3 regions of the Streptococcus sp. CM6 genome follow, and region 2 is predicted to be linked to each of the others. Evidence: predicted binding sites of a transcription regulator. Region 2 holds the regulator's gene; each other region holds the start of a gene.
What was found. The regulator CtsR, encoded in region 2, represses protease genes until heat stress. The targets are predictions, from matches to a motif close to TTGGTCAAAAAAGGTCAAANA.

Region 1 (10,306 bases), on a different contig from region 2:
TGCTATCCGTGCAGCAGGTCGTGAAACATCAACAGTGGTTGTCTTTACAAATGGTGATGCTATCAAATCAGTTAAATTAGAACAAACAGGTTCTCTTGCAGCTAAAACAGCAGTTGCTAAAGTAGAATTGTAATATACTCGAGGTTGGAAGCTGTTTTCCAACCTCTTGTTTTAGGAGAAAAGCATGAAATTTTTAACACTCAATACTCATAGTTGGATGGAAAAAGAAGCAGAGGAAAAATTCCAGCTCTTGCTCCAAGATATTCTTGACAAAGATTATGATTTGATTTGTTTTCAAGAAATTAATCAAGAAATGACTTCGCCGGAGGTAGAGGTTAACAATCACTATCAAGCTTTACCATCAGCAGAACCTATTCATCAGGATCACTATGTACGACTTCTGGTTGAAAAATTGGCTGAGAAAGGGAAAAACTACTACTGGACTTGGGCTTATAATCATATTGGCTATGACCGCTACCATGAAGGTGTAGCTATCTTATCCAAAACACCGATTAAGGCGCGTGAGATTTTAGTATCAGATGTAGATGATCCAACAGATTACCACACTCGTCGAGTTGCTTTAGCAGAAACAGTAGTTGAAGGCAAGGAACTTGCTCTTGCAAGTGTCCATCTCTCTTGGTGGGATAAAGGTTTCCAAGAAGAATGGGCACGATTTGAGGTTGTATTAAAAGAGTTGAAGAAACCTCTGATTTTAGCTGGAGATTTCAACAACCCAGCTGGTCAGGAAGGCTATCAAGCGATTTTAGCTAGCCCATTAGGATTACAAGACGCGTTTGAAGTTGCGAAAGAAAGAAGTGGTAGCTATACCGTTCCACCAGAAATTGATGGCTGGAAAGGCAATACCGAACCACTACGAATCGACTATGTCTTTACGACAAAAGACTTAGAAGTGGAAAGTTTGCATGTAGTTTTTGATGGCCAAAATGGTCCACAAGTCAGTGACCACTATGGTTTGAATGCTGTATTGACCTGGAAATAATGAAAGAGGTTGGAATCAGAGGTTCCAACCTTTTAAGCTACTTGAATCTTTAATACAGGACTGAGATTCAAATGAAGCTACTGAAATAGGACAAAATATGGTATAATGGTTAGATAAATAGAATCGAGGATAATATGTCATTTACGAAATTTCAGTTTAAAAACTATATAGAAAAGGCATTGGAGGAGTTGAAGTTTACGACTCCTACCGAAGTTCAGGAAAAGTTGATTCCTATTGTCTTGGCAGGTCGTGACTTGGTGGGCGAGTCAAAAACAGGTTCAGGAAAAACCCACACTTTCTTACTACCCATTTTTCAGCAATTAGATGAAACTAGCGATAGTGTGCAAGCAGTCATTACTGCACCAAGTCGTGAGTTGGCTACTCAAATTTACCAAGCAGCTCGTCAGATTGCAGCTCACTCAGATGTAGAAGTTCGTGTGGTTAATTATGTAGGTGGTACGGATAAGGCGCGTCAGATTGAAAAACTGGCTAGCAACCAACCACATATCGTTATCGGAACGCCAGGTCGCATCTATGACTTGGTCAAATCTGGTGATTTGGCTATTCACAAGGCCAAGACCTTTGTCGTCGATGAAGCCGATATGACCTTGGATATGGGATTCTTGGAGACAGTCGATAAGATTGCAGGGAGCCTTCCAAAAGACTTGCAATTCATGGTCTTTTCAGCGACTATTCCACAAAAATTGCAACCGTTCTTGAAAAAATACTTGTCAAATCCTGTCATGGAAAAAATCAAGACCAAGACAGTCATCTCAGATACGATTGATAACTGGTTGATTTCGACCAAGGGCCGCGACAAGAATGCTCAGATTTATGAATTGACTCAGTTGATGCAGCCTTATTTGGCAATGATCTTTGTTAACACAAAAACGCGTGCTGATGAGTTACATGCCTACTTGACTGCCAAAGGATTGAAGGTAGCAAAGATTCATGGAGATATTGCTCCTCGTGAACGCAAGCGGATCATGAACCAGGTGAAAAATCTGGATTTTGAGTACATTGTCGCAACGGACTTGGCAGCGCGCGGAATTGACATTGAAGGTGTTAGTCATGTCATCAATGACGCCATTCCGCAGGATTTATCTTTCTTTGTTCACCGTGTTGGACGGACGGGACGAAATGGTCTACCTGGCACAGCTATTACCCTTTACCAACCAAGTGATGACTCGGACATCCGTGAGTTGGAGAAATTAGGGATCAAGTTTATTCCTAAGATGATCAAAGACGGAGAGTTCCAAGATACCTATGACCGTGATCGTCGTGCCAACCGTGAAAAGAAGCAGGATAAGCTTGATATTGAAATGATTGGCTTGGTCAAAAAGAAAAAGAAAAAAGTCAAACCGGGCTATAAGAAGAAAATCAAATGGGCGGTTGATGAAAAACGTCGCAAAACCAAGCGTGCTGAAAATCGCGCACGTGGCCGTGCAGAGCAGAAAGCCAAACGCCAAACATTTTAAGAACAAAATTGGAGCTGAATGGCTCCTTTTTGTAACTTTGTTTTATAAATTATCGAAAAGAATGCAAAAATGAGTAAAAAGTGGTATAATGATAAGGTTATATAGTCCCGATAAGATGGTAGGTATTCATTACTAGTAGTTTTCCTATCAGTACTTTGTAACTCTATAACAATATTTTTTAAGGGGGGACATTTTTATGTCAGAACGTAAATTATTCACGTCTGAATCTGTATCTGAGGGGCATCCAGATAAGATTGCAGACCAAATTTCAGATGCGATTTTGGATGCTATTTTAGCAAAGGATCCAGAGGCGCACGTTGCTGCTGAGACAGCTGTATACACTGGTTCTGTCCATGTTTTTGGTGAAATTTCTACAAATGCCTATGTGGATATCAACCGTGTGGTTCGTGATACCATTGCAGAGATTGGTTATACGAATGCAGAATATGGTTTTTCTGCGGAAACAGTTGGAGTTCATCCATCGCTTGTTGAGCAGTCACCGGATATCGCCCAAGGTGTTAACGAAGCCTTGGAAGTCCGTGGAAATGCAGATCAAGATCCGCTTGACTTGATTGGTGCTGGTGACCAAGGTCTCATGTTTGGATTTGCAGTGGATGAGACAGAAGAACTCATGCCATTGCCAATTTCACTCAGCCACAAACTGGTTCGTCGCTTGGCAGAACTTCGTAAGTCTGGTGAAATCAGCTATCTTCGCCCAGACGCAAAATCACAAGTTACAGTTGAGTATGATGAAAATGATCGTCCGGTACGTGTGGACACAGTCGTTATTTCAACTCAGCACGATCCAGAAGCTACTAATGAACAAATCCATCAAGATGTGATTAACAAGGTTATCAAAGAAGTTATTCCAGCTTCTTACTTGGATGAGCAAACAAAATTCTTCATCAATCCGACTGGCCGCTTTGTAATCGGTGGACCTCAAGGAGACTCAGGTTTGACTGGTCGTAAGATCATCGTGGATACCTATGGTGGGTATTCTCGTCATGGTGGCGGTGCCTTCTCTGGTAAGGATGCGACGAAGGTGGACCGTTCAGCCTCTTATGCGGCTCGCTACATTGCCAAGAATATCGTGGCAGCAGGTCTTGCTAAGAAAGTAGAAGTGCAATTGGCCTATGCCATCGGTGTGGCGCAGCCTGTCTCTGTTCGTATCGATACTTTTGGTACAGGAACAGTAGCTGAAAGCAAACTTGAAAAAGCTGCGCGTCAAATCTTTGATCTTCGCCCTGCAGGAATTATCCAAATGCTGGATCTTAAACGTCCAATTTACCGTCAAACAGCGGCATATGGTCACATGGGACGTACAGATATTGACCTTCCATGGGAACGTTTGGATAAGGTAGATGCTTTTAAAGAGGCTGTGAAATCATAACCACCCGTTAGGTGCGAGACGGACTAATAGTCACATAATAAAAAAGATTGGTAGTTGTGTATTACCAATCTTTTTTATAAGTGAAAACCAGCTTTTAAGCTGGTTTTCTTATTTTATAGGGATTGAAATCTCAATCAATTTATCCGAATAGAGGGTTTTGATATTGGCTTCATCGATGCTTCCTTTGTCAATTTTACGTTTCAAGAAGAAGTCTTGGATGGTTTCAATTTCGGGTTCACGAATAGCACGGTGTTTGTTGGAAATGAGGATTTCATAGTGAAGCGGGGCTTGTGTGAAAACCACATCTGTATTTCCGGCCGAATAGACCTCGACAAGAGTTGCATCAGTACTTTCTAATTGGCTTTTAACAAGTTGCGAGTGTGAATTAGTCGTGTTGATAAGCTTCATAACAGTTCCTCCGATTTTCTAACTCTATTATAGCACTTTTTGGATAAAATCGTGTATTTTAGCCAATTCCATGCTGGATTTTCCAAGCTTCTATTCCCCATTTATGGCTACCACGTTTGAGTTTTTCAATTGCTTCATCAATAGGAAACCAAGCAATATGATTAAAATCTTCCAATGGCTTCTGTACTTCTTGGAAAGAAATAGCTTCATAGAGATAAGCTGGGTTATAGTAGTAGGTATCACGGTGTCGAGAGTAGAAATACTCATCAGCTTGCCCATAATAGGTCCCGATCTCAGCTGTAAAGCCAAGTTCTTCGATTAGTTCTCTCTTCAGTGCTTCTTGATGAGCTTCGCCTGCTTCAATCTCTCCACCTGGCAAGAACCAAGCACCATTGGGAGCTTGGACTAAGACAATTTGTTTTTTTTCTTCATCCGGAATAACTGCGTACACACCATAGCGGGGCTGGTAAGTCACATTCTCCTTTTTTTCACCAAAAGTTGGGTTTGCCATTGAATTTTCCTCATTCTTTAGTATCTTTATTATTATCATAATGGACGAGGGACTAGCTGTCAAGGTTTTGCATTTATTTTAGTAAAAAAGGTGCAGAAAATGATAGACTTTCTGCACTTGTTAGGTCGTTTTATTCTTCTTTTTCAGAAGTAACCTCTTCTGTTTTTTCAGTTTTTTTGGCAGATTTGATTTGAATCTTACCATTGCTTGTCATGACTGCCTTGAGGTCTTTTTCGCTTGGATTTTCAAGGTAGTAGTCTGTAATAGCATCCTCGATATGGTCTTGAATGGTACGACGGAGTGGGCGTGCTCCCATTTTGGGATCATAACCTAGGTCAACCAACTTTTCCTTGACCTTGTCTGTCACATCGAGGTGGATGTTGTTGCTAGAGAGGCGTTTGTTGACATCCGCTAGCATGAGTTCGACGATTTGGAGAAGGTTGTCCTTGCTGAGAGGTTTAAATTCGATGATGCCGTCAAAACGGTTCATAAACTCTGGGCTAAAGAAGTTACCGAGTTCACCGAGAACAGAGTTGGTTCGACCTTCACGAGCAGCTCCAAAACCAACGCTGGCTTCGGCCTTACCGGTACCCGCATTTGAGGTCATGATAATGATAGCATCCTTAAAGCTAACTGTCCGTCCTTGCCCATCAGTCAAACGACCATCGTCCAAGACTTGAAGGAACATGTGCATCACATCTGGGTGGGCTTTTTCAACTTCATCGAGAAGGATGAGAGAGTAGGGATTGCGACGAACTTTTTCCGTTAACTGACCTGCTTCATCGTAGCCGACATAGCCTGGAGGGGCTCCGACTAATTTAGCCACACTGTGTTTTTCCATGTATTCGCTCATATCAAAGCGAATCATGCTGTCAGCAGAGCCAAAGAGCTCAATGGCTAGTTGTTTGGAAAGTTCTGTCTTACCGACACCAGTTGGTCCGACAAAGAGGAAGCTTCCGATTGGCCGGTTAGGAGTTCCAAGTCCAACTCGATTACGACGGATGGCCTTGGCAATCTTATCAACAGCTTCATCTTGACCAATGACATGAGCTTTGAGGTCGTCTGCTAGATGGATAAGCTGAGACTGTTCTTTTTCTTTGAGTTCTCCGACAGGAATATTGGTTTTCTGCTCAATGATATGTTCAATGGTTTTCTCGCTAATGATAGGAGTATCTTGGTCAGTCACCTTGTTTTTCTGCATTTCCTTGTACTTGGCAATCTGATCGCGGAAATAGGCAGCTTTTTCAAAGTCTTCCTCTCGTGTAGCCTGAGCCTTGAGATTTTCAGCTTCAATTAAACGCTGATCAATCACTTTAGGATCAACAAAGTTCAGTGTCAGATTCATCTTAGAACCAGCTTCATCCAACAGGTCAATAGCCTTGTCTGGCAAGAAGCGATCTTGGATGTAACGATTGGAAAGAGTAGCAGCTGCTTCGATGGCAGCATCAGTATACTTGACGTGATGGTAGTCTTCGTATTTCTTTTGAACCCCTTTGAGGATGGTAATGGTTTCTTCGACAGTTGGTTCATCTACCTTGACAGGCTGCATACGGCGTTCGAGGGCAGCATCTTTTTCAATGATACGGTATTCATTGAGAGTAGTGGCGCCGACCAGTTGCAATTCACCACGGGCAAGGGCTGGTTTGAGGATATTTCCTGCATCCATATTGCCATCGCCAGCAGATCCAGCGCCAACAATTTCATGGATTTCATCGATAAAGAGGATGATGTCCTCGCGTTTGCGAATTTCTTCCATGAGTTTTTGCATACGTTCCTCAAATTGGCCTCGGATCCCTGTCCCTTGGACTAGACTGACTACATCCAGACGGATGACCTGCTTGCCTTGGAGTTTGTGGGGAACATCACCATCGACAATCTTCTGAGCTAAACCTTCGACAACGGCAGTTTTACCAACACCTGGTTCTCCGATAAGGACAGGATTGTTCTTGGTTCGACGGTTGAGGATTTCGATAACGCGGATAATCTCCTCATCTCGACCTATAACAGGGTCAATATCTCCCCGACGAGCTATTTCAGTCACGTTGATACCATATTCCTCTAGGAGCCCTCTTTCTTGGCTAGGAGGAGGTGTTTGAACAGGTCCGCGGTTTTGAGGTCCGTATCCCCCATTACCTCCGTATCCCCCACCGGATTGAGTTGGAGGGACGTTATTTGAAGAAGCCCTGAAATTGTTCAAATCATTGAAAAAGTCTCCAAAAGGATCAAAGTCACGATTGTTTAAGTCAGTCATTCCTTTAAAGAGGGTATTATTTGGATCTGTTTTGATAATTTTATAGCAATTTTGACAGAGATCAATTTGTTTTTGCTGTCCATTGATATTGGTATACAGATGAATTGTTGAGTCGTTAATTTTACAGTTTTGACAGAGCATACATCTACCTCATTTCATTCGTATTCTTGACCTAAGAAAAAGGTCAAGAATAGTCAAAGTTTTATACTCTCATTATAGCATGATTAAGGTGTAAAGCAAGTAAAAAGATTGGGAAGTGGTCATTTTTAAAAGAAGGATTTATGGAGGATTAAGCGACTTGAAGGTAAGAAAAAAATCCCATTTGTGGTGACAAAAAGGATTCTCATTCATCAAGCAGGGGTCTCTCTGCTGTTTGTATATTAGTAAAGGAGTTCGTAGATCTCCATTGCAATCAAATCAATGCTATCAAAGGTATAGGTTTCACGAGCTTCTACATCGCGAAGAGTGAAGAGTGATCCGTTTTCTTCGTCGTGGCTGTATGCAACTTCTGCGACAACAACACCTTCACGTTCAAAATTACGTTTTAGATTTCCACCATCTTTTGTCATTGCTTCTAGGCGGTTAATGATTCTAACCAAATGTGATTCCATTTTGATTCTCCTCCATTTCTTATCGTTTCTATTTTACCATAAACAAGAGGTAGTTGACTAGAAAAAAACTGTGATTTCTCTCTATTTCTCTATTCTATCAAGTTAATTGTTAAAATTAGAGAAAAATATTGCATTTTAATTCAATTCGTGTTATAATCATACAATCTAATACATAGAAAGTTGATTGAATATGAATTTTTCTTTTTTACCAAAGTATTTACCATATTTTAACTATGGTGCTCTGATTACCGTATTGATTTCTATCCTTGTTGTCTGCTTAGGGACCATTATAGGTGTCTTACTGGCCTTTGCTCAACGTTCACGCTTTAAACCGCTCGTTTGGTTTGCAAATGTGTATGTTTGGATCTTCCGTGGAACTCCGATGATGGTTCAAATAATGATTGCCTTTGCTCTTATGCATATCAATGCTCCGACTATTCAAGTGGGAATTTTAGGAGTTGATCTTTCTCGTTTGATTCCTGGTATTCTGATTATTTCTATGAACAGTGGAGCTTACGTTTCAGAAACTGTTCGTGCTGGGATCAATGCGGTTCCTAAAGGGCAGTTAGAGGCCGCATATTCTCTAGGTATTCGTCCGAAAAATGCCATGCGTTATGTCATTTTGCCACAAGCTATCAAGAATATTCTTCCAGCGCTGGGAAATGAATTTATCACCATTATCAAGGATAGTTCCCTCTTGTCGGCAATTGGGGTGATGGAGTTGTGGAATGGTGCAACGACTGTAGCAACAACAACTTATTTACCGTTGACTCCCCTTTTATTTGCAGCCTTTTACTATTTGATTATGACCTCTGTTTTGACAGTGGCGTTGAAAGCATTTGAAAAACATATTGGACAAGGAGACAAGAAATAATGACAGAAACTTTGATTAAAATTGAAGAACTACATAAGTCTTTTGGGAAAAATGAAGTTTTAAAAGGCATCAATCTTGAGATTAAACGTGGAGAAGTTGTGGTCATTATCGGACCGTCAGGGAGCGGGAAATCAACTCTCCTTCGTTCGATGAATCTCCTTGAAGAAGCAAGTAAAGGTAAGGTTATCTTTGAAGGAGTTGATATCACTGATAAGAAAAATGACCTTTTTGCTATGCGTGAAAAGATGGGTATGGTATTCCAACAATTCAACCTCTTTCCTAATATGACGGTCATGGAAAATATCACTTTGTCCCCAATCAAAACTAAAGGTGAAAGCAAGGAAGTTGCGGAGAAAAGAGCACAGGAACTGTTAGAAAAAGTTGGTTTGCCAGATAAGGCGACGGCCTATCCTCAGAGTTTGTCTGGTGGTCAGCAACAACGGATTGCTATTGCACGTGGACTTGCTATGGAACCAGATGTTTTGCTTTTTGATGAGCCGACTTCAGCCCTTGACCCTGAGATGGTTGGAGAAGTTCTAGCTGTTATGCAAGACCTTGCCAAGTCAGGGATGACTATGGTGATTGTGACGCATGAAATGGGCTTTGCGCGTGAGGTAGCAGACCGTGTTATCTTTATGGCGGATGGAGTTGTTGTCGAAGATGGAACTCCAGAAGAGATTTTCAATCAAACAAAAGAACAACGGACCAAGGAATTTTTGAGTAAGGTTTTGTAATACCTCATTTTTAGAAGAAGCGGAGTAGGCATCATGGCTTCCAGTAAAGAATATTTAGATTTTATTCTCGAACAGCTATCAGAGCTAGAGGAGATGAGTTATCGTCCAATGATGGGAGAGTATATCCTTTATTATCGTGGGAAGATTATTGGGGGAATCTATGATAATCGTCTGTTACTGAAGCCTGTGAAGGTGGTCATGGATCAATTGGAACAGACTAGGCTTGAACGTCCTTATGAAGGAGCTAAGGAGATGATTTTGCTAGAAGATCTTGAAGATAAGTCATTTCTAGCGAAACTAATCAAGGATATGTATGAAGTCTTACCGACTCCAAAAGTAAAAAAGAAAACATGATAGATTCTCCTAATATAAATAGGCATAAAAGCTCGATAAGGGCTTTTTCTTATAGTTTTTGACTATAAGGTCCATTAGTCAAGAAGTGTTAGAATGACAAGGTATTTTTTGTTATAATAGAGGATATCTGATAGAAAAGAGAAGAGATATGGCACAGATTATTGATGGGAAGGCTCTTGCGGCTAAGTTACAGGGGCAGTTGACTGAAAAGACGGCTAAACTAAAAGAAGAAACAGGTTTAGTTCCAGGCTTGGTGGTGATTTTGGTGGGAGATAATCCAGCCAGCCAAGTCTACGTTCGCAACAAGGAACGCTCAGCTCTCGCTGCTGGCTTCCGTAGTGAAGTAGTGCGAGTTCCAGAGACCATTACCCAGGCGGAATTGTTAGACTTGATTGCCAAATACAATCAAGATTCAGCTTGGCATGGGATTTTGGTCCAGTTACCTTTACCAAAACATATTGATGAAGAGGCAGTTTTATTAGCCATTGATCCCGAAAAAGATGTGGATGGTTTCCACCCGCTAAACATGGGTCGCCTCTGGTCTGGTCATCCAGTTATGATTCCTTCGACACCTGCAGGAATTATGGAGATGTTTCATGAATATGGGATTGAGTTGGAAGGTAAAAATGCGGTTGTTATCGGTCGCTCAAATATTGTTGGTAAACCGATGGCCCAGCTACTTTTGGCTAAGAATG
Region 2 (10,306 bases):
GGCACTATTTGTAGGTGTACTAGAGCTCATCTCACCAGCATGAGCAACACTCCCCATAAAGAAGCTAGCTACTAGTACACTAGCTACTCCTACACTAAATTTACGAATGGAATAACGCATTCTTCGTTCATGATTTGATTTAAACATATCTATATCCTCCATGATTTTAATTAACTACAGTATATCCTGCTAATATGAATTGTATATGAAATTTGCTATATTATTTTCGCTATCCTTTCATTCTTCCATTAGGAATGATAACTTCTTGCAGTAATTTCTCTTCTTCTGCTATTCTTTGATAAAGAATAACCGCATAGACAGGAAAAATAAAGATAAAAGTTACGTAAGCATGACTCACCAAAGCTAAACCAACTAGCTCAGGAAGAATATTTAAAAAGTAATTGGGATGTTTCACAATTCGAAAGAGAGGATGATCTACATATTTGTGATTATTGACAAGCATAAGCTTAACTGTCGAAATATCCCCTAATAGGTGAATGACCAGCAATAACATCAACATGGAAAAAATAAGCAAAACTAAACCAACTATGCTCATGCCATCAAAATTTGTCTTGTGCACCATTGCTTCAACGAAGCAAGAGAGATAAAAAACAATATGAGCCATCGTTAATCGTTTTGTATTCTCAACTCCAAATTCTTTCCCACCATTGCTAAGGATTCGTTTTTCATTCTCCATCGAACGTTTTAAAAAAATCAATCGAACGAGGAAGGTTACTAAAATAATCGCTAATACCATACCAGTATCCTTTCTTTTTTCTATATTTAAAATAATATTCTCATGTTAAACCTATGTGAACTTTAACAAAAAAGAACGGAGAGATTTCCGTTCTTTTACTTTATACAACTAATCTGCTTGCAAGTAAATTTTAAATTCCATTCCCTGTTCATAAGGGAGAAAACTATAGGACATTTGATAACTTTCTAGGATGTTATTCACGATATAGAGTCCTAAACCAGACCCTTCAGACTTGTCTGTAACAACTTGAGAGTGGTAAAAAATATCAAACAAATGATTCAACTCTTCTTGATTAAGAGGTTGGCAGGTATTTTTGATAGAAAGATAGCCATCTTGCTCGGATAGGATTACGCGCCCATTTTTATCTGAATATTTAATTGCATTACTAATCAGGTTTGTCAAAACCTTATCCAATGCCTTGAGACTCATGATGACCCTAGTAGCATCTGTCAATTGATTTTCAATTTCTATTCCTCTTGAGCGTGCTAATTCCTGATAGCGAGATAAAACATCCGTCAAAACAGTCTGGACTATCAAGGTCTCGCTACACTCTGTCCACTCTTGGAACTTAGAGGACTCCAAGACTTCTTCAAGCAAGTGACTCATTTGATCAATTTGATCGATACTCTTTGCTATATACTTAGGGTGGTCTTTATAATCCCCAATATTGTACTGCATATTCTCTAGAATAATTCGAAGACTGGCTAAAGGGGTTTTCAACTCATGTGACGCTCCACGAACAAAAGAAACTTTCTGCTTTTGCAACCTGATAATCCGTTCATTTCTTCTCTCAGATTCATCAATGACTGCCAACAAGTTTTCATACACATCATTGATTTGCTTTCCAACTTCCCCAACTTCATCCTTTCGCGTTTCATCAAAGCGAATATCATGATCCAACTCCTGCATTTTACCTGTAACTTTTGAGATATAAAAGAGAGGCTCCAATAAACGTTTCGTATAGAAGTAGGAAAAGAGAAAAGCAAATACAAGCGTTGCTAGAAAGGTATAAGGGAGATAGAGAAGCATAATCCGTGTTGCCTCTTTATAAATATCCACACCTTGAATAAATTGAATGGTTACCTTTTTACCATCAGCTGTCGTAATCTGACGGTCAATCGTTACGATATAGTTAGTGGGGCTGCCTTCCTTTATTTCCAAGTCGTGCACAAGGGAAATTCTCTTATCCAGTACATCATCTTTCAAATGGGCAGAGATACGAAGAGATTTCGAATAGGACTCCAGCAAACTAGGCAGTTCATGAAAATTTTTGCCTTCTAAGTACCTGCTCATAATAGTCGCACTCCCATTAAACTTCTCACCCTCTTGCTGAATGTAATAAAAAGGAAAGGTCAGATAGATGGCAATGTGGATGACCAAAGCGATTGCACCTAAAAGCGAAAAACTTCTTAAAAATGATTTGGTTAATAATTTAGGGTTTTTTATCATAAGCTAATTTTATATCCGGCATTTTTCACTGTTACAATGCAATCCAGATCCAACTTCTTACGAAGATTTCGAATGTAAACATCAACTACTCTATCAAGAGGCAAATCTGCAAAATCATTTGAGATAGACTCGAGTATCTGCTCTCTACTCAAGACCTGGTTCTTATGTTGGATCAAACATTTTAAAACCAACAATTCTTTCGGCTTAATTGCAACCTCCTCGTTCTTGACTCGGGCTTGGTAGGATGTGAAATCCACTGTCACATCTTGATAATGCCAAATATCCTCCACAACATAGTAACGCCTAAGCAAGGCTTGAATCCGTTTGACTAGGAGCACCAGTGAAAATGGTTTTGTCACATGATCATCAGCATAAAGGTCAAATACCTGCATCTGAGTTTCCTCATCTCCGAGCGCACTTAAGACGATTACAGGAATATCATGATTTCCATTAATTTCTTTTAAAACCTCAAATCCACTCCGCTTCGGTAACATCAGATCCAAGACCATCAGATGAATCGGGAACTCATGAAATTTCTCCAAAGCCTCCTGCCCATCCTTTGCTAGAATAACATGATAGCCTTCTTCTCTCAAAAAAGCAGCTACCCCCTCTCTAATCATATCCTCATCATCTACAACTAAAATGTTCATCTATTTCCCTTCTTAACCTATCTAAAATTCACTCTTTTGCTAGGTTTACATTATTTTCATTTCATACGCAAAAAAAGAAACAGGGCTCTATTGAAATGGTGGAAATTTCAGGAAACTCTGCTCTTTTTCATTCTATACAAATCTTAATATCTATTCTTATTATAACCAATATTTACATATTGTCAACTTGTTTCCTTTGGTTTCATAAAAATAAATACAAAAAGAATCAGGATTGCTCCTGATTCTCCATTTTTAAGCAATATCAAATTTTAATTGACCAGCTTTGACACCAATCTTGAGAGTCTTGCCTGCTACCAGTTCCCCCTTAAGAAGGAGTTCTGCCAACTTGTCTTCCACTTCTGTTTGCAGTGTTCTGCGAAGTGGGCGAGCTCCCATTTCTGGATTGTAACCTTGACTAGCTAGTAACTTCAACGCTGAAGCTTGCAGTTTCAAGTCGATGCCTTTCTCTGCTAGGCTAGCAATCAATGGTTTAACCATGATCTTAACAATTTCTTGCATATGCTCGCTATCCAAGCTGTGGAAGACCACCTTTTCATCAATACGGTTAATAAACTCTGGTCGATAAGTTTTTTTCAACTCTTCAAAGATTCGTTTTTCCATATTTTCCTGGTCAAAACGAATGTCTTTCGCGCCAAAGCCAACCGTCTTGTCATCACGAAGGGCTGTCGCACCAAGGTTTGACGTCATGATGATAATGGTATTTGAAAAATCCACCTTGCGTCCCTTGCTATCTGTCAAGACACCGTCGTCCAGAACCTGCAAGAGAACATTAAAGATATCTGGGTGGGCCTTCTCTACCTCATCAAAGAGGAGCACTGAGTAAGGTTTGTTGCGAACCTTCTCGGTCAACTCCCCACCTTCTTCGTAGCCTACATAGCCCGGAGGAGCTCCATTGAGACGGCTAGCTGCGAATTTCTCCATATACTCACTCATATCAAAGCGGATAAGGGCTGATTCGTCATCAAAGAGGACTTCTGCCAGAGCCTTGGCCAATTCGGTCTTACCAACACCCGTTGGTCCTAGGAACATAAAGGAACCAATCGGACGCTTGTGACTGCGAATTCCTGACTGATTGCGGCGAATGGCACGGCTAATACTTGAAACAGCTTGATCTTGGCCGATGACACGTTTGTGCAGTTCCGCTTCCAAATTCAGGTATTTCTTGGCATCCGTTTGTGTCAGTTTTTGAACTGGAATTCCTGACAAGCGACTCAAGGTAGTCAAAATATCAGATTCTGTCACCAAGTCTTTATAGATAGGCAATTCTTGTTCTTTTGCGATTAGCTGGCTTGCTTGTTTCCACCTGCCATCCATCAAGGCCTTGTCAGCTGGACTCAAGTCAGATTCGTCTGCTTTCACATGCTTGGATTTGTTTTGCACAGTTGCTGCTGCCTCATCCAAGAGGTCGATAGCAGAGTCTGGCAAGTGACGACTGGTCAGGTAACGATGTGCCATCTTAACTGCTGTTTCGACAGCTTCATCTGTGATTTTCACACGATGGTGTTTCTCATAGGTAGCCTTCAACCCTTGCAAAATAGTCATGCTATCAGCTAAACTTGGCTCTTCAATCGTCACTTTGGCAAAACGACGAGAAAGGGCTGCATCTTTTTCGATGTGTTTTTGGTATTCTTCCTGAGTGGTTGCACCAACCGTTCTCAAAGTTCCTCGAGCCAAGGCTGGCTTCAAGATATTGGCTGCATCCAGAGTCGAATCAATACCGCTACCAGAACCCATGATGGTGTGGAGTTCATCGATAAAGAGGATTACTTTGCCATCCTCCTCGATATCCTTGATGATGTTGTTCATACGCTCTTCAAAGTCACCACGGAAACGTGTCCCTGCAACGACATTCATCAAATCAAGCTCCAAAACGCGCATCTTAGCCATTTCAGCTGGTACATTCCCACTAGCAATACGCTGAGCAAGTCCAAGTGCTAAAGCTGTTTTCCCGACACCCGCATCTCCAACCAAGACAGGATTGTTCTTGGTCTTCCGACTCAAAATCTGAATCATACGTGAGATTTCCTTGTCTCGACCGATAACTGGCTCTAACTTGCCAGAACGCGCTTGCTCCGTCAGGTCATGCGTGTAGTCCTCTAGACCACCACTTTGAGCTTGAGGCATGCCCATCATATTGGCCATGGAATTTTGCTTGTCAGTTACTGTGCGATGACGTTGACGCAAAGCCTTGAGATCTTCTCTTGTCCATCCTGCACGCTCTTCTAGATTGCGACGAAGAGCAGCAATTCTAACCTGATCTTTCTGGTCTTCATAAGAAAAGCCTGCTCTCTCCAAGATGCGAGTCGCCAAGGCATTGCCATCATGCAAGATTGCATAGAGGACATGCTCTGTCCCTAGTACCTTTGCGTGGACCACTGAGGCCACATACTCTGCTTCTGCAAAGAGAACCTCCAAACGATGGGAAAAGGGCAATTCCGTAAAGGTTTCGTCTTGACTATAGTCCGTTTCAGTCAGTTCCAACGCAACCTCTTCTAAACGGTCCATTTCATAAGGATAATCGTTTAAAGTCGCACCTGCCACACTGTAACTGTGATTGGACATGGCAATCAACAAATGCCAAGACTCTAGATATCGAGCTCCAAAATGGCCCGCAACCATGTAGGCACTTTCGATACATTCATTCAATGCTTTTGAATAGTTCATCTTACTTCTCTTTTCTATCTACCTCTTGTAATAGCTGTCGGAGCATATTGGCACGGACAACTGAGGATTCTTCCCCTAGGACACGATCTGTTGCTACTGAAGTCAGCAAGGTCATTTCCTGCTTGGTCATCAAGTCCTGCTCCACCAAAAGCTGGAGAATATCCTCATAAATCTCCTGACTAACTCGCTCACCAATCGAATAAAGCAAATCGCGGAGCATCTCATGATGACTGGAAAATTCAATCCGCCCTATGCGAATGTAGCCTCCACCACCACGCTTGCTCTCAACCAAGTAACCTCTACTTTCCGTAAAGCGTGTCTTGATGACGTAGTTAATCTGACTTGGCACAACCTGGAAGGTATCAGCTAACTGGCTCCGTTGCAATTCCACGATACCAGACTGGTCTAAAATCGCCTTGATATAGGCTTCGATATGATCTGATGTATTTTTAAATCTCATAGTAAATCAAACTCCTTCTTTGAACCTTGACCATCTTTGACTATTATACCGAAATTTTTGATTTTTTTAAAGAAAAAGGGCGCTGGTAAAGGATAATCTTCACCAACTCCCTATTTTTCTACTTATCTAGGCCTAATTCTGCTAATATTTGCCGTTTGTAGGCAATCTTTTGAACTTCCTTGTCCTCACCTTCAGACCACTCTAGTTTAATTTCTGAAACAATCTGCCCGGGGCGGTTTTTCAAGATATAGATGCGGTCGCTGAGATTGAGGGCCTCTTCGATACTATGCGTGATGATCAAGGTCGTCAGCTGCAACTGCCTGTGAATCTCAAGATACCAAGCATGGAGTTCCATCTTGGTCATCTCATCCAAGGCGCTAAAGGCCTCATCCAAGAGAAAGAGCTTGTGCCCAAAAAGGTAGGTACGAAGTAAGGCCACACGCTGACGCATCCCACCGCTAAGTTCATGAGGATACTTATCCCGTACAGCTGTCAGCTGGAAGGTCGCAAGGATTTCATCTGCTTGGGCAATGGCCTCCGCCTTATCCACCTTTTGAATCAAGAGGGGCAGTATGATATTGCCAAGCACCGTCTTGTGCTCCAAAAGGAGATCCTTTTGTAACATATAACTCACGCGCCCCTTGGGATTTTCTTCGCCATCAAGGACAATTCGCCCAGACTGGACTTCTAAAATCCCAGCGATTAGGTTAAAGAGGGTGGTCTTTCCAACACCACTTGGACCTAGGATAGAAACCACTTCACCTGAAGTCACCTGCAGGTTGATGTCCTCTAAAATCTTTTCATTGTCGTAGGCATAGCTTACCTGTTCTAGTCTAATTTCTGTCATTATTTTACAAATTCGTTAGTGAAGCCTTTGTCAGTCAAGTCTTCTTTAAGGATGCCATTTTCTTTATCCCATTTGTAGAAGGCATTCCAACGGTTTGCGTCAAATTGTCCCCATTTTTCCTTGTCGCTTGCGTATTCTTTTGACAAGTATTTTTGAGATTCGATGACAAAGTCACGTTTTTCCTTAAGTTCAGGTGCATTCTTAATGAGGATATCTGCAGCCTCTTCTGGATGTTCCATGGCATATTGGTAGCCTTTTTTAATAGCTTGGATGACTTTACGAGCTTCTTCCTTGTTATCTTTGAGATAGTCGTTGTTTGCGATGATAACGGGTGAGTAGTAATCAAATTCCTTGACATAGTCTTTCAAATACATGAAGTTAGCATCTACGCCTTGAGATTTGGCAAGGATACCATCCCAACCGTAGTAGATCCAAGCAGTGTCAAAGACACCATTGGCAATCGGTGTGATTGAGTTTGAGTCGTTGTTTGGTACTTTTTCGACCTTCTCAAAGTCTCCACCTTGAGATTCTACCAAGGTTTTCAACATAGCCAGTTCCGTTGGGTCATTCCAAGTTCCGTATTTCTTACCAACCAAGTCTTTTGGACTGGTGACATTGTCAGACTTACGAGAGATGATTCCTGATGTATTGTGCTCAACGATAGCGGCAACGGCAGTGATTCCTGCCCCTTTTTCCAATTTCTTAGCCATGTAGTCTTGGAAATACACTGCAAATGGTGCCTTGCCATTGATAACCAAGTCAGAAGAACTTTCTTCAGGTGGCAATTTCAAATCAACATCCACTCCAGCTTCTTTGAAATAACCTTTTTCCTTGGCAACATAAAGCCCTGTGTGGTTAGTATTTGGCGTCCAGTCTAGGATAAAGTCAATCTTCTTGAGTTCTGCTTCTTTATTGTCCTTAGAAGCAGTCCCTTGACCACAAGCCACCAGCACGACAGCTACAAGAGCTGTCACAAGCGTTAAAAACACTTTCCATGTTTTCTTCATTTTCATTTCCTCTTTTCTTTTTCTAAAACGCTCTATTAAGTACGTTTCCATTTAATCACGTATTTTTCACTAATATCGACCAACTTCATACCGATAAGGCTGATAATCGACACCAGAATAATAATGGCAAACATGGTATCATACTGAAACAGTTTCTTGGACTGAATCATGTAGACACCTAGTCCTTCAAAGCCTCCCAACCACTCAGATACCACGGTTGTGATAAAGGCGTAGGAGACACTGACCCTCAGACCTGCATAAAAGTAGGGCAGGCTGACAGGGATTTTAAAATGCCACAGGATTTGCCAAGGGTTTGCACGCATCAGACTAAACAAGGTCAGCATATCCTTGTCACAATGTCTAAAACCGTCCAAGATACTGACGATGATAGGGAAGGTTGTCGTCAGGATAATCAAGACAATTTTGGGCAAAATTCCATAGCCTAGCCACAAGACCAAGATAGGAGCTATAGCAATGGTCGGAATAGTCTGGACAACCACCATCATAGGGTAAATCAGATCATTGAGCCAAGTCAGACTGTCCATGAGCACAGCCATGAGACAGGCAATCAAGACACCCAGCACTAGACCGAGTAAAGCCACTCTCAAGGTCGCCCAACTATGGTGCCAGAGAAATTCTCTGTCACGAACAAAGGACTGGAGAATCTCAAGAGGAGTTGGCAGGATAAACTTGGGTAAAAGTTTGAATATTCCCGCTAACTGCCAGACCGACAAGACTCCGAGAAATCCCAAAAGACTAATCTGTCGTCTCATCATACTTTTCAAGTTTCTCATCGATGCTTAAAATCTCTCCTACATTTATTTTGACATTGGCAAAGACATTATCTGCCTCCTGCCCAGCCACTTCAAGCGCTTCTTTGAGAATGCGCATGAGCTCATCAAACTCCCCTTCCAAGACCGTTTCAAATGGTGTCACCACCATGGTCACGGACTGAGCTTGCAGATAGGTAATAACCTGATCGATAATAGCAATTCGATCAATCCCCTGTGATAGGGGCAAGACTTGCAAGGCAATGCTTGCTTTCATAAAAACCTCCTTTTCTCAGGTTTCCTTTTGACAAAAAGAAAACCCCTTCCATATATGGAAAAGGTGCAGAATTCGGCTAAGTATCGTTCCCTACGCTGGCATTACCCAGATCAGGTGCGGTCGAAGTTTAACACTTCCTCTCAGACTGTACACAGACTCCCATATCTTATATGGACATATAGTAACGCAAATACAAGGAAAAGTCAAGGAAACTGCTTACAGAAAATCATGAAAAAGAGTTTGAAGGCAAGTACTTCAAACTCCATCATATCTTTCTTATTTAGCCTCGTACCAAGTTGCTCCTTCATTCTCATCAGCGATCAGGGGAACACTGATTTGGATGGCTTCTTCCATGGTTTGTTTCACTAGAGTTTTGACGGCTTCTAGTTCTGATTTTGGAACCTCAAGGACGATTTCATCATGCACTTGCAAGAGCATCTTGGTCTGATAGCCACCTTCAACTAGAGCTTTGTCTAGCTGAATCATAGCAATTTTGAGAATATCCGCCGCCGAACCTTGGATAGGAGAGTTGATAGCTGTCCGCTCTGCAAAACCACGAATGTTAAAGTTGCGCGAATTGATATCTGGTAGCTCTCGACGACGCTTGAAAAGGGTCTCTACATAGCCCTTATCACGCGCCTCACGCACCACCTCATCCATGTAGTTTTTAATACCTGGGAAGCGTTCAAAGTAAGTGTCAATGTAGGCTTTAGCCTCTTTACGGCTGATGCCCAGATTATTAGACAAACCAAAGTCTGAAATCCCGTAAACCACTCCAAAGTTTACCGCCTTGGCATTACGACGGTCGTTTGGAGTCACATCCTCAGGACGTTCAATTCCAAAGACCCGCATGGCCGTCGAGGTATGGATATCTGCCCCCTCTTGAAAGGCCTTAATTAGGTGCTCATCCTTGGAAATATGAGCCAAAACGCGCAACTCAATCTGTGAATAGTCCGAGCTGAGCAGCACGCTATCTTCCCACTCAGGTACAAAAGCCTTACGAATGAGACGGCCTTGTTCCAAACGAACAGGAATATTTTGCAAGTTTGGATCCACACTAGACAGACGCCCTGTCTGAGTCAAATCCTGCACATAGCGCGTGTGAATCTTGCCATCATCTAAAATCCAATCCTGCAAGCCAATCACATAAGTCGATTGAATCTTAGCAATCTGACGGTAATCGAGGATTTTCTTAACAATAGGAGCAATAGGAGCCAGACGCTCCAGCACATCCACGGCTGTCGAGTAACCTGTCTTGGTTTTCTTGGTGTATTCTAGAGGAAGTCCCAGTTTTTCAAAGAGAAGGACACCTAACTGCTTAGGGGAATTGATATTAAACTCTTCACCAGCTAACTCGTAGATTTCTTGAGTGAGTTGCTCAATGACGACCTCATTTTCAGCTTG
Region 3 (10,306 bases), on a different contig from region 2:
CACAGTTAAAGTAACTGTAGCAGATAACGGTCAAGGTCAATTGGTTGCGACTGTAGAAGATGCGGACGCGGAACGTGTCTTCACTAATATCTATATAGCACCAGTACCAACAGCTACATCAGCAACACTTGAGTTTACGAAAGAATTGACTGGTCGTGCCTTGGTTGATGGTGAATTCCAATTTGAATTGTATGAAGGTACAAAACTAGTTGATACAAAAACAAACCAAGCTGGAAAAGTGACATTTAAAGCAATCAACTATGATGCAGAAGGTGTTCATACTTATACTGTAAAAGAAGTGAATGCCGGAGCAACTGGTATTACTTACGACACAGAAAAGACTGCAGTGGTAACAGTAACCAAAGATGCAGCAACAAATGCCTTGAAGGCAACTGTTGAATACCCAGCAGGTAATGTCTTCAAGAATAGCTTCAAAGCACCAGCGGTAGAAGCTACGATTGAAGCAACTAAGAAACTTGAAGGTAAAGAACTTGCGGCTGATGCTTATACTTTCGAATTGAAAGAGAAAGGCGCTGTTGTAGCTACAGCTAAGAATACTGCCGAAGGTAAAGTAGCCTTTGTTCGTTCATTCGAAGAAGCAGGTACTCATACTTATACCTTGGTTGAAAAAGTTGGTACTGAAGAGGGTGTTGAATACGATAAGACCGAGCATACCGTAACAGTCACTGTAGTTGCGGATGATCAAGGTCTCTTGACTGCAAAGGTTTCGTATGCCGATGGTAAAGAAGTTGTATTTACAAATAAATACACTGTTCCAACACCAACACCAGAACCAAATCCAAATCCAGCTCCAAATAATCCAGGAACAACGCCAGATCCAGCACCAACACCAGATCCAAACCCAACACCGGATCCAGATCCAAATAAACCAGGAGAAAAAGAGGAACCAAAACCAACACCTCCAGCTACGGAGACTAAAGGTAAAGCTGAACTTCCAAATACAGGTGAAGCAACCTCTATCCTTTCTGCAATTGGATTTGTAGTATTGGCATTGAGCGGATTGGTATTCTTCGTAAAACGTAAAGCTTAGGCTTTCGTAGGAGAAACATGAAACTTGGTAAGTGAGAATATTTCTTCTCTCTTAAACTTGATAGAGAAAGTCTCTAGAAAATTCGTTTTCTAGGGACTTTTTTTGTACTTCAAAAAATTTTTTAAAAAATAGTCAAATTTGGTCAAAAAGTTATTGACTTTTACTGACTAATGTGATATAGTAGAAACATAAGGAAAATGAATTCCTTAGAAAACCTCATTTTCAATGATTCTATTTCTTGAAAATGTATAATAGATACCCTAGAAAGGGGTGAGGCCTATGTTAAATCTAACAGACTTTGAAAAGAAAATGATAAAAGGCTTATTTAAAAAAGAAAAACCAGAAGTTATTCTTAGGGTAGCAAGTTAGCTAGTCTAAAATTTTTAAAACAAAGGTCAAAGATAGTCAATATCAGAGATCGCATCTAATTAAGAATAAACGAGGTAAAGAATATGAACAACAACTTTAATAACTTTAACAACATGGATGATTTATTTAACCAATTGATGGGTGGTATGCGAGGATACAGTTCTGAAAACCGTCGCTACTTGATTAATGGACGTGAAGTGACACCTGAGGAATTTGCTCACTATCGTGCAACTGGTCAATTGCCAGGAAATGCAGAAGTTGATGGACAAATGCAACAACACGCTTCAGGTATGAAACAAGACGGTGTCCTTGCTAAACTAGGTCGTAACTTGACCGCAGAAGCTCGTGAGGGCAAGTTGGATCCTGTTATCGGACGAAACAAGGAAATTCAAGAAACATCTGAAATCCTCTCACGTCGCACCAAAAACAATCCTGTACTTGTCGGAGATGCAGGTGTTGGTAAGACAGCCGTTGTCGAAGGCCTAGCACAGGCCATTGTGAACGGAGATGTTCCAGCTGCTATTAAGAACAAGGAAATTATTTCCATTGATATCTCAGGTCTTGAGGCTGGTACTCAATACCGTGGCAGCTTTGAAGAAAACGTTCAAAATCTAGTCAATGAAGTAAAAGAAGCAGGAAATATTATCCTCTTCTTTGATGAAATTCACCAAATTCTCGGTGCTGGTAGCACTGGTGGAGACAGCGGATCTAAAGGGCTTGCAGATATTCTCAAACCAGCTCTCTCTCGAGGTGAGTTGACCGTTATTGGGGCAACGACTCAAGACGAATACCGTAACACCATCTTGAAAAATGCAGCTCTTGCTCGTCGTTTCAACGAAGTGAAGGTCAATGCTCCTTCAGCAGAGGATACCTTTAAAATCCTTCAAGGGATTCGTGATCTCTATCAACAACACCACAATGTCATTTTGCCAGACGAAGTCTTGAAAGCAGCAGTTGATTATTCTGTCCAATACATTCCTCAACGTAGCTTGCCAGATAAGGCTATCGACCTTGTCGATGTAACGGCTGCTCACTTGGCAGCTCAACATCCTGTAACAGATGTGCATGCTGTTGAACGTGAAATTGAGGCAGAAAAAGACAAGCAAGAAAAAGCAGTTGAGGCAGAAGACTTTGAAGCAGCTCTTAATGCCAAAACACGCATTGCAGAATTGGAGAAAAAAATCGAAAACCACACAGAAGACATGAAAGTGACTGCAAGTGTCAACGATGTGGCTGAATCTGTGGAACGAATGACAGGTATTCCAGTGTCACAAATGGGAGCATCAGACATCGAACGTTTGAAAGATATGGCTCATCGCTTGGAACACAAGGTTATTGGCCAAGATAAGGCGGTAGAAGCTGTCGCTCGTGCCATCCGTCGTAACCGTGCTGGTTTTGATGAAGGCAATCGCCCAATCGGTAGCTTCCTCTTTGTAGGGCCTACTGGGGTTGGTAAGACAGAACTTGCTAAGCAATTGGCGCTCGATATGTTTGGAACTAAGGACGCTATCATTCGTTTGGATATGTCCGAATATAGTGACCGTACAGCTGTTTCTAAGTTAATCGGTACAACAGCAGGTTATGTGGGTTATGATGACAATAGCAATACTTTGACAGAACGTGTTCGTCGTAATCCATACTCTATCATTCTCTTGGACGAAATTGAAAAGGCTGATCCTCAAGTAATCACCCTTCTCCTCCAAGTATTGGATGACGGTCGTTTAACTGATGGTCAAGGAAATACAGTGAACTTCAAGAACACTGTCATTATCGCAACATCAAATGCTGGATTTGGCTATGAAGCCAACTTGACAGAAGATGCGGACAAACCAGAATTGATGGATCGTTTGAAACCATACTTCCGTCCAGAATTCCTCAATCGCTTTAACGCAGTTATCGAGTTCTCACACTTGAATAAGGAAGACCTTTCTAAGATTGTGGACTTGATGTTGGCGGAAGTCAACCAAACTTTGGCTAAGAAAGACATTGATTTGGAAGTTAGTCAAGCAGCTAAGGACTTTATCACAGAAGAAGGCTATGATGAAGTTATGGGTGTTCGTCCGCTCCGCCGCGTGGTTGAACAACAAATTCGTGATAAAGTAACAGACTTCCACTTGGATCATCTAGATGCCAAACATTTGGAAGCAGACATGGAAGATGGCGTTTTGGTCATTCGTGAAAAAGCCTAACTCAAGATTTTGAGAATAAAAAAGAAGGAACTAGCTAAAAGCTAGTTCCTTTTTGTGTTTAGATAACATGACGCTCAAAGGCATCATCTGAGATTCCTTGTTCCAGGATGAGTTTCGCCCATTCTTTAGCTGAAAAGAGGCTGTGGTCCTTGTAGTTTCCGCAAGATTCGATGGTTGTTCCAGGGACATCTTCCCAAGTAGTGGTTTCAGCAATTTCCTTGAGCGAATCCTTGATAACGGCCGCAATTTCAGCGCTAGTATGGCGTCCCCACATAATCATGTGGAAGCCTGTGCGGCAACCAAATGGTGAGCAGTCAATCATGCCGTCAATGCGGGTACGGATGAGTTTTGCCAAGAGGTGTTCGATAGTGTGAAGGCCAGCGGTAGGGATAGAGTCCTCATTTGGCTGTACCAAGCGAATATCAAAGTTGGAGATGACATCTCCCTTTGGCCCTGTTTCTTCCCCAATCAAGCGAACATAGGGTGCTTTAACAATAGTGTGGTCAAGTTCAAAACTTTCAACAATAACTTCTTTTGACATGGTAGTTCCTTTCAGTTTTCTTTTTTCATTATATCATAAAGGGTGCTGTTGATGGAGTTTGATAAATAATTTTTTGAGACTAGAATGATAATAAAGTCTCTATACATAAACCTCAGAATTATAAAAAAGAATGGAGTAAAGGAAAAGAAAAACTGAGTTCTTTCTAATGAAGCTAGAGCGACTTTTGAAAAGTGGATCAACTTTTTCTGAAATTTCTGTTTAATCTCTGAACTAATTCTGAACTAGATTGGGTATACTGGAGAAAATAAAGATAAAGGAGTTCAGTATGGAACATATGGTGAAAATAGAAGGCGTCTGCAAAAAGCATGGCAGCAAGCAGATTTTAGAAGATATTTCTTTTACAGCTAGAAGCGGTCGGATTACAGCTTTTCTAGGCCCAAATGGTGCAGGGAAAAGTTCGACCTTGAGGATTCTCTTGGGGTTAGATTGGGCGACAGCAGGAACTGCGACTTTTGATGGACAAACCTATCAGTCAATGATTTATCCTCTCAAAACAGTAGGTGCAGCTTTTGACGGTATTGGAGGTCTGCCAAATAGAAAGGTTTACGACCATCTGCATATTATTGCTGCAAGTAATGCTATTTCCAAGTCTCGGATCGATGAGGTTTTGGAGATGACTGGAATCGCTCATAAGAGGAAGGACCTCTTGTCAAGCCTGTCTCTGGGGGAAGGTCAACGCTTGGGTTTGGCAGCAGCTTTGCTGGGTGATCCTCAGTTTCTTATATTAGACGAGCCGACTAATGGGCTGGATCCAAGTGGGATTAAGTGGTTTAGAAAGTTTATCCGTCAGCAGGTTGATTTAGGGAAAACGGTACTTCTATCTTCCCATATCCTATCAGAGGTGCAAATGGTGACAGATGATGTGGTCTTGATTCATCATGGGCGAATTATTGAGCAAGGACGATTGGAAGAGGTGCTGCAAGATTCAGACAGTCTAGAAGATCTCTTCTTTGATTTGACAGAGGAGGTTTAAGATGAAAGAAACGATGTCCTTATTGCATTCAGAATGGTTGAAAATCCGATCAATCAAGGCTTTCAAAGTGAGTGTGGCCCTCATGCTGCTATTGGTGCCTGTCGTATCCTGGTTGGAGGGCCGACAGTATCTGTCTATCGGCTTGGAGGCTACGCCTGAGACGGTTCCTAATCTGATAAACGCCATTGATCCGCTGGAATATCTAGGTCTCAACGGGGCTTCTATGGCGGTCATGGTTTTGGTCATTTTAGCTGGAATTTTGGGAGCTATGGAATTTCAGTCTCATAGCTTGAGAACCAGTCTTTTAACCTGTAATAACCGCCTGAAGCTGCTTGTGGGGAAACTCATGACCTTTACTTGCTTTTCTCTTGCCATTAGCTTTTTATCAATCTACTTTAGTTATATGGTCATGCATTTCGCTTTAGGAAAGGAAGGGCTTGATCCGATTCTGCTCAATCAAGCAGCTTGGAGTCTGATTTTGTGGAAAACCTTATCTCTAACCTTATTGGGAATCCTTTCATTTTTGATAGGTTTATTGGCTCGGACCATGCTAGTTCCTCTGCTTTTTCTCGTACCCCAAATCTATAATTTAGGAAACTACCTAGCTGCTCACACGAGTTGGGGGACTTATTTGCCACAGCCAGCAGGAGAGTTGTTTGCTGCAACGCCAACTTCCCAATATGCTAACAATCCCTTGCAAGGGCTGTTGATACTTGGTGCATGGTTGCTAGTCATCGGCGGCATGGCTTCTCTGCGCTTTTTGAAGACGGATTTAGGAGGGCGATACTGATGATAAAAGCTCTGCTTAGAAGTGAATGGATTAAGTTCCGTTCTTACTATCTCGCTCTTGGTGCAGCCTTGGTGGTTCTGGTAGTCGTTCCTTTTTTCCTGATGAATCTTGACTATAGTCAGACAGCAGTTGGTCAGACGAAGGCTCTGAGCGAGGTTTTGCATGCCCTCTATCTGGCGCAGCCTGTCATCGTCATCTTCACTTCTCTCTATTTTGCCCAGGAGTTTGTCAAGTCTGGGATGCGAACGAATTTTCTAACTGTATCAAATAGAAAGGCTTGGTTGGCTGGGAAAATCCTTTTTCTGGCCTTACTGCTCTTGGCTCTCTACAGTGTCATGGTAGGCAGCTGTTTCTTTGTTATGCTGGCTCGTTTTGACCTGGACTTTAGCTGGTCCTTACTGGGAAAATTCCTCTATTACAGCTCTTTTGGTCTTCTCAGCAATATTTTTCTGGCTTTTTTAACTGCTGGCCTCGCTTTGCTCTTTCAATCTTGGGTTGTGCCGGTGTCGGTGCTCTTTCCTCTCTTGATTGGTCTCAGCCGTTTATTGGCGACTTTCATCAAGGAGGCAAAGTACCTGCCCGATCTGGCTACGCTAAATCTTTTTGAGTATGAAGGGCTTCAGCATTCAATAGATTTATCAGGGCTGGGAACACAGCTGTTATGGTTAGCTTTGGTTTGGAGCTCTGCTATATTCTTAACCTTGAAACGAGATGTTCGCTAGAGGTATGCTATAATGGAAATCATGAGACAGTATCGTATTTTGATGGTTGATGACGACCAGAGCATTTTGAAGCTGGTGAAAAACGTCCTAGAGCTAGATGCCTATGATGTGACGACGCTTGATCGGATAGAAGACCTAGAGCTGACGCATTTTGTCGGATATGACTTGATTCTGCTGGATGTGATGATGGAGCCTGTTAACGGTTTTGAGCTGTGTTCCTACATTCGTCCTCATCTTTCGTGTCCGATTATCTTTTTGACGGCTAAGGAGTTAGAGGCGGACAAAGTGGAAGGACTCTTTCGCGGAGCAGATGACTATATTGTCAAGCCTTTTGGAACCAAAGAATTGCTGGCGCGTGTCAGAGCTCATCTTCGGCGGGAGGAAAGACGTGAGGAGCGCTATTCTGAAATTGCTTCTTGTCAATTTTATCCAGAGCGCTATGAAGTTGCCTGTTTTGGTAAAGTCTTGAAATTTTCAGAGCGTGAGTTTAAGTTACTGCATTTACTTGCTAGCAATCCCAAGCAGACCTTCTCAGCTGAACGCCTGCATACCTTGCTTTACCCAGAAAGCTCAGAAACACAGCTTCGCTCCATCTCAGAATACGTATATCAGATTCGCCAAAAATGCAAACAAGAAGGGTTGCAAGCAATCGCAACAGTGAGAGGAGTAGGCTATAGATGGCAATTAGAACCCGAAATTTCAAAAGCCTAGTCTGGACAACCAGTTTAAAGATCGTCTTTTTTCATGTTTTGATTTTTGTGCTTATAGGTTATGAATTTACGCAAGGAAGTGATCACGTTCTTTTCACCTTGTTCTTTTGGGCAGGGAGCTTGCTGCTGATTACTTTTTATCATATTTTGAAATTGCTCCGAAAAATCGACAGGGAAATAAAAATGCTAACGAGCGAGAAGCTTCTAGAAGAAAATCAAAGCCAGTTTTTTCGGATTGAGGAAATGCTAGAAGTCTATAGCGATTTACGGAGCAGCCACCAAGAAAATGCTCGTCTTCTAGAAAAAGAGCAGCAGCATAATCAGGAGTTGATTTTACAGCTATCAGGGACATCGCACGATTTGAAGACGCCCCTAACTGTGATTAAGGGTAATGCTGAGCTCTTGGAAATGGCGCAGTTAGGCCAGCCACAGGCAGACTATGCTGCTGAGATTTTGCAGGCTAGTTACAAGATGGAAGAATATTGTGCCTCTCTTATTGATTACGCTAAGGCTTTTCAGATTGATTCTAATCAGTTCAGTCAGCTTTCCTTAGAGGACTTTTTGGCCTATCTCCAGGACGATTGGGCACTGTTCAGTAAACAGGAAAGCTATCGTTTTTATCTCCAAGAAGATTGTGATCTTAGTCTGATTTTGTCGATTCATTTGGACTATCTCAAACGGGCTTTGCTCAATATTTTACTGAATGCGCTTGAACATGCGGACCAGGATCAAAAGGAAGTCAAGCTAACGGTATCAGTGCAGCAGGACCAGTTGGTTTTTGCTATCTGGAACAACGGCCCTTCATTTTCAGAGGAGATGCTACTGGGAGCGGAACGGCTCTTTTACCAGAGTGACCAAAGCCGCAATTCAGCTAATCCCCATCATGGTATCGGCTTAGCCTTTTCTAAGCAGGTAGCTCTCTTGCATGGTGGCCGTCTGACCCTGCTCAATCCAGATCAAGGAGGAGCCTCTGTCGAGTTGACAATTTCATTAAAATAAATGAGGATGGAAGATTATAAAAACGCATAATACCAAGTGTCCAAAAGACTTGATATTATGCGTTTGATTTTTTTATTATGTAAAGATTTACTGGATTTTTCTCTCAAATTGAGTTTTTGTCCAGCCTTGTTTATTTACTTACGATACAGGCGATCGTATTGGTAGTATGGGTCAAAGGTTACGTTGATGCCTAGCTTGCGAAGGACATTCTTGTCTTCATCGGTCAAGATGATGGTTGAGTGGGCTTCGCTTCCTTTGAGGTTCCCAAGTTCTTCCATGGCACGCGCAGCATCTGGATTTTCCATAGCTGTGATGGCTAGCGCAATCAAAATTTCATTTGAGTGGAGGCGAGGATTGCGGCTACCTAGATGATCGATTTTAAGACCTTGAATTGGCTTGACGACTTCAGGCTCGATTAGTTTCACTTCCTTAGCGATATCAGCTGATTTTTTGATGGCATTGATTAAGGCGGCAGCTGTAGGACCAAAGAGTTCAGAGTTTTTACCAGTCACGACTTCCCCGCTTGGCAATTCAAGGGCTAGGGCAGGACCACCAGTTTCTTCTGCTTTTTGGCGTGCAGCAACAGCAACCTGACGGTCTGCAGGAGTGATGCCGAGGTCGTTCATGAGCAGTTCAATTTTCTTGACAGCAGTTTCTCCGACTTTTTCAGCTTTAAAATCAAGTACAGTCTGATAGTAGCGACGGATGATTTCTTGTTTCGAAGCTTCGATAGCAGCTTCATTATCAGTAATAGCGAAGCCAACCATGTTGACACCCATGTCTGTTGGTGAAGCGTATGGAGATTCACCGAGAATGCGTTCCAACATACGTTTTAGCACTGGGAAGATTTCGATATCACGGTTGTAATTGACAGTAGTTTCTCCGTAAGTTTGAAGATGGAAGGGGTCAATCATGTTGACATCATCAAGGTCTGCGGTTGCAGCCTCGTAGGCCAAGTTGACCGGATGATGAAGGGGAAGATTCCAAACTGGGAAGGTTTCAAACTTAGCGTAACCAGACTTGATGCCATTGAGTTGGTCATGGTACATATTGGACATACAAGTGGCCAATTTTCCAGAACCAGGTCCAGGAGCGGTTACGACAATCAAGTTGCGACTGGTTTTGATGTAGTCGTTTTTCCCCATACCTTCTGGAGAAATGATGTGGTCCATATCCGTCGGATATCCTTTGATTGGATAATGAAGATAAGAATCAATTCCGTTTTTATCTAACTGGTTGCGGAAGGCATCTGCAGCTGGTTGGCCAGCGTATTGTGTGATGACAACCGAACCAACAAAAATTCCCAGCTCATTGAATTTGTCAATCAAACGGAGAACTTCTTGGTCATAAGAAATGCCCAGGTCGCCACGCGCTTTAGAATGCTCGATGTTGCTTGCGTTAATGGCGATCACAACCTCAACCTGCTCTTTCAATTCTTGCAAGAGCTTGATTTTGTTGTCAGGCTCATAACCAGGAAGAACGCGAGCAGCGTGGAAATCTTCTAACATTTTGCCACCAAACTCCAAATAGAGTTTGCCGTCAAATTGGTTGATGCGCTCCAAGATGTGGTCGCGTTGTAGATTCAAATATTGTTCAGAACTAAAAGCTTGTTTTTTCATTTTTTTACCTCTGACCTCTATTATAATAAAAAAATGGGAGTTAGGAAACTACGGAGCTAAAAAAGAAATCAAAAAGATTAGGCAAACGCTTGCACTAAGTTTAAAAAAGCGCTATCATAGACTATAGATTATTAAAATAATGAGGTAAACAGATGCAAGAAAAATGGTGGCACAATGCCGTAGTCTATCAAGTCTATCCAAAGAGTTTCATGGACAGTAACGGAGATGGGATTGGTGATTTGCCAGGAATTACTAGTAAGTTAGACTACCTAGCTAAGTTAGGAATTACAGCGATTTGGCTTTCTCCCGTTTATGACAGTCC

Region 1: HMPREF1516_RS04720 (ATP-dependent Clp protease ATP-binding subunit) is a predicted target of CtsR. The motif match lies at 7,219-7,239, and genes of this name have one in related genera.
Region 3: HMPREF1516_RS01130 (ATP-dependent Clp protease ATP-binding subunit) is a predicted target of CtsR. The motif match lies at 1,433-1,453, and genes of this name have one in related genera.

The regions. Positions count from the first base shown of each region.
Region 1 covers NZ_JATS01000018.1:26,647-36,952, reverse strand. Annotated here, with positions in the region: gene HMPREF1516_RS04750 (PTS transporter subunit IIBC) at 1-133, shown strand, start outside; gene HMPREF1516_RS04745 (endonuclease/exonuclease/phosphatase family protein) at 185-1,000, shown strand; gene HMPREF1516_RS04740 (DEAD/DEAH box helicase) at 1,135-2,478, shown strand; gene metK (methionine adenosyltransferase) at 2,675-3,868, shown strand; gene HMPREF1516_RS04730 (DUF1827 family protein) at 3,977-4,276, opposite strand; gene HMPREF1516_RS04725 (NUDIX hydrolase) at 4,335-4,787, opposite strand; gene HMPREF1516_RS04720 (ATP-dependent Clp protease ATP-binding subunit) at 4,918-7,179, opposite strand; gene HMPREF1516_RS04715 (DUF1797 family protein) at 7,419-7,649, opposite strand; gene HMPREF1516_RS04710 (amino acid ABC transporter permease) at 7,840-8,523, shown strand; gene HMPREF1516_RS04705 (amino acid ABC transporter ATP-binding protein) at 8,523-9,257, shown strand; gene HMPREF1516_RS04700 (TfoX/Sxy family protein) at 9,291-9,611, shown strand; gene HMPREF1516_RS04695 (bifunctional methylenetetrahydrofolate dehydrogenase/methenyltetrahydrofolate cyclohydrolase) at 9,760-10,306, shown strand, end outside.
Region 2 covers NZ_JATS01000009.1:101,627-111,932, forward strand. Annotated here, with positions in the region: gene HMPREF1516_RS02860 (GAG-binding domain-containing protein) at 1-147, opposite strand, end outside; gene HMPREF1516_RS02865 (isoprenylcysteine carboxyl methyltransferase family protein) at 230-757, opposite strand; gene bgrS (sensor histidine kinase BgrS) at 866-2,206, opposite strand; gene bgrR (response regulator transcription factor BgrR) at 2,203-2,856, opposite strand; gene HMPREF1516_RS02880 (ATP-dependent Clp protease ATP-binding subunit) at 3,109-5,541, opposite strand; gene HMPREF1516_RS02885 (CtsR family transcriptional regulator) at 5,543-6,001, opposite strand; gene HMPREF1516_RS02890 (ABC transporter ATP-binding protein) at 6,120-6,848, opposite strand; gene HMPREF1516_RS02895 (ABC transporter substrate-binding protein) at 6,848-7,855, opposite strand; gene HMPREF1516_RS02900 (ABC transporter permease) at 7,891-8,649, opposite strand; gene HMPREF1516_RS02905 (thiamine-binding protein) at 8,612-8,902, opposite strand; gene polA (DNA polymerase I) at 9,179-10,306, opposite strand, start outside.
Region 3 covers NZ_JATS01000005.1:35-10,340, forward strand. Annotated here, with positions in the region: partial or broken gene HMPREF1516_RS09660 (Spy0128 family protein) at 1-1,051, shown strand, start outside; gene HMPREF1516_RS01130 (ATP-dependent Clp protease ATP-binding subunit) at 1,504-3,609, shown strand; gene HMPREF1516_RS01135 (S-ribosylhomocysteine lyase) at 3,668-4,150, opposite strand; gene HMPREF1516_RS01140 (ABC transporter ATP-binding protein) at 4,437-5,144, shown strand; gene HMPREF1516_RS01145 (lantibiotic ABC transporter permease) at 5,146-5,934, shown strand; gene HMPREF1516_RS01150 (hypothetical protein) at 5,934-6,656, shown strand; gene HMPREF1516_RS01155 (response regulator transcription factor) at 6,669-7,367, shown strand; gene HMPREF1516_RS01160 (sensor histidine kinase) at 7,334-8,365, shown strand; gene HMPREF1516_RS01165 (DUF1846 domain-containing protein) at 8,500-9,984, opposite strand; gene HMPREF1516_RS01170 (glycoside hydrolase family 13 protein) at 10,137-10,306, shown strand, end outside.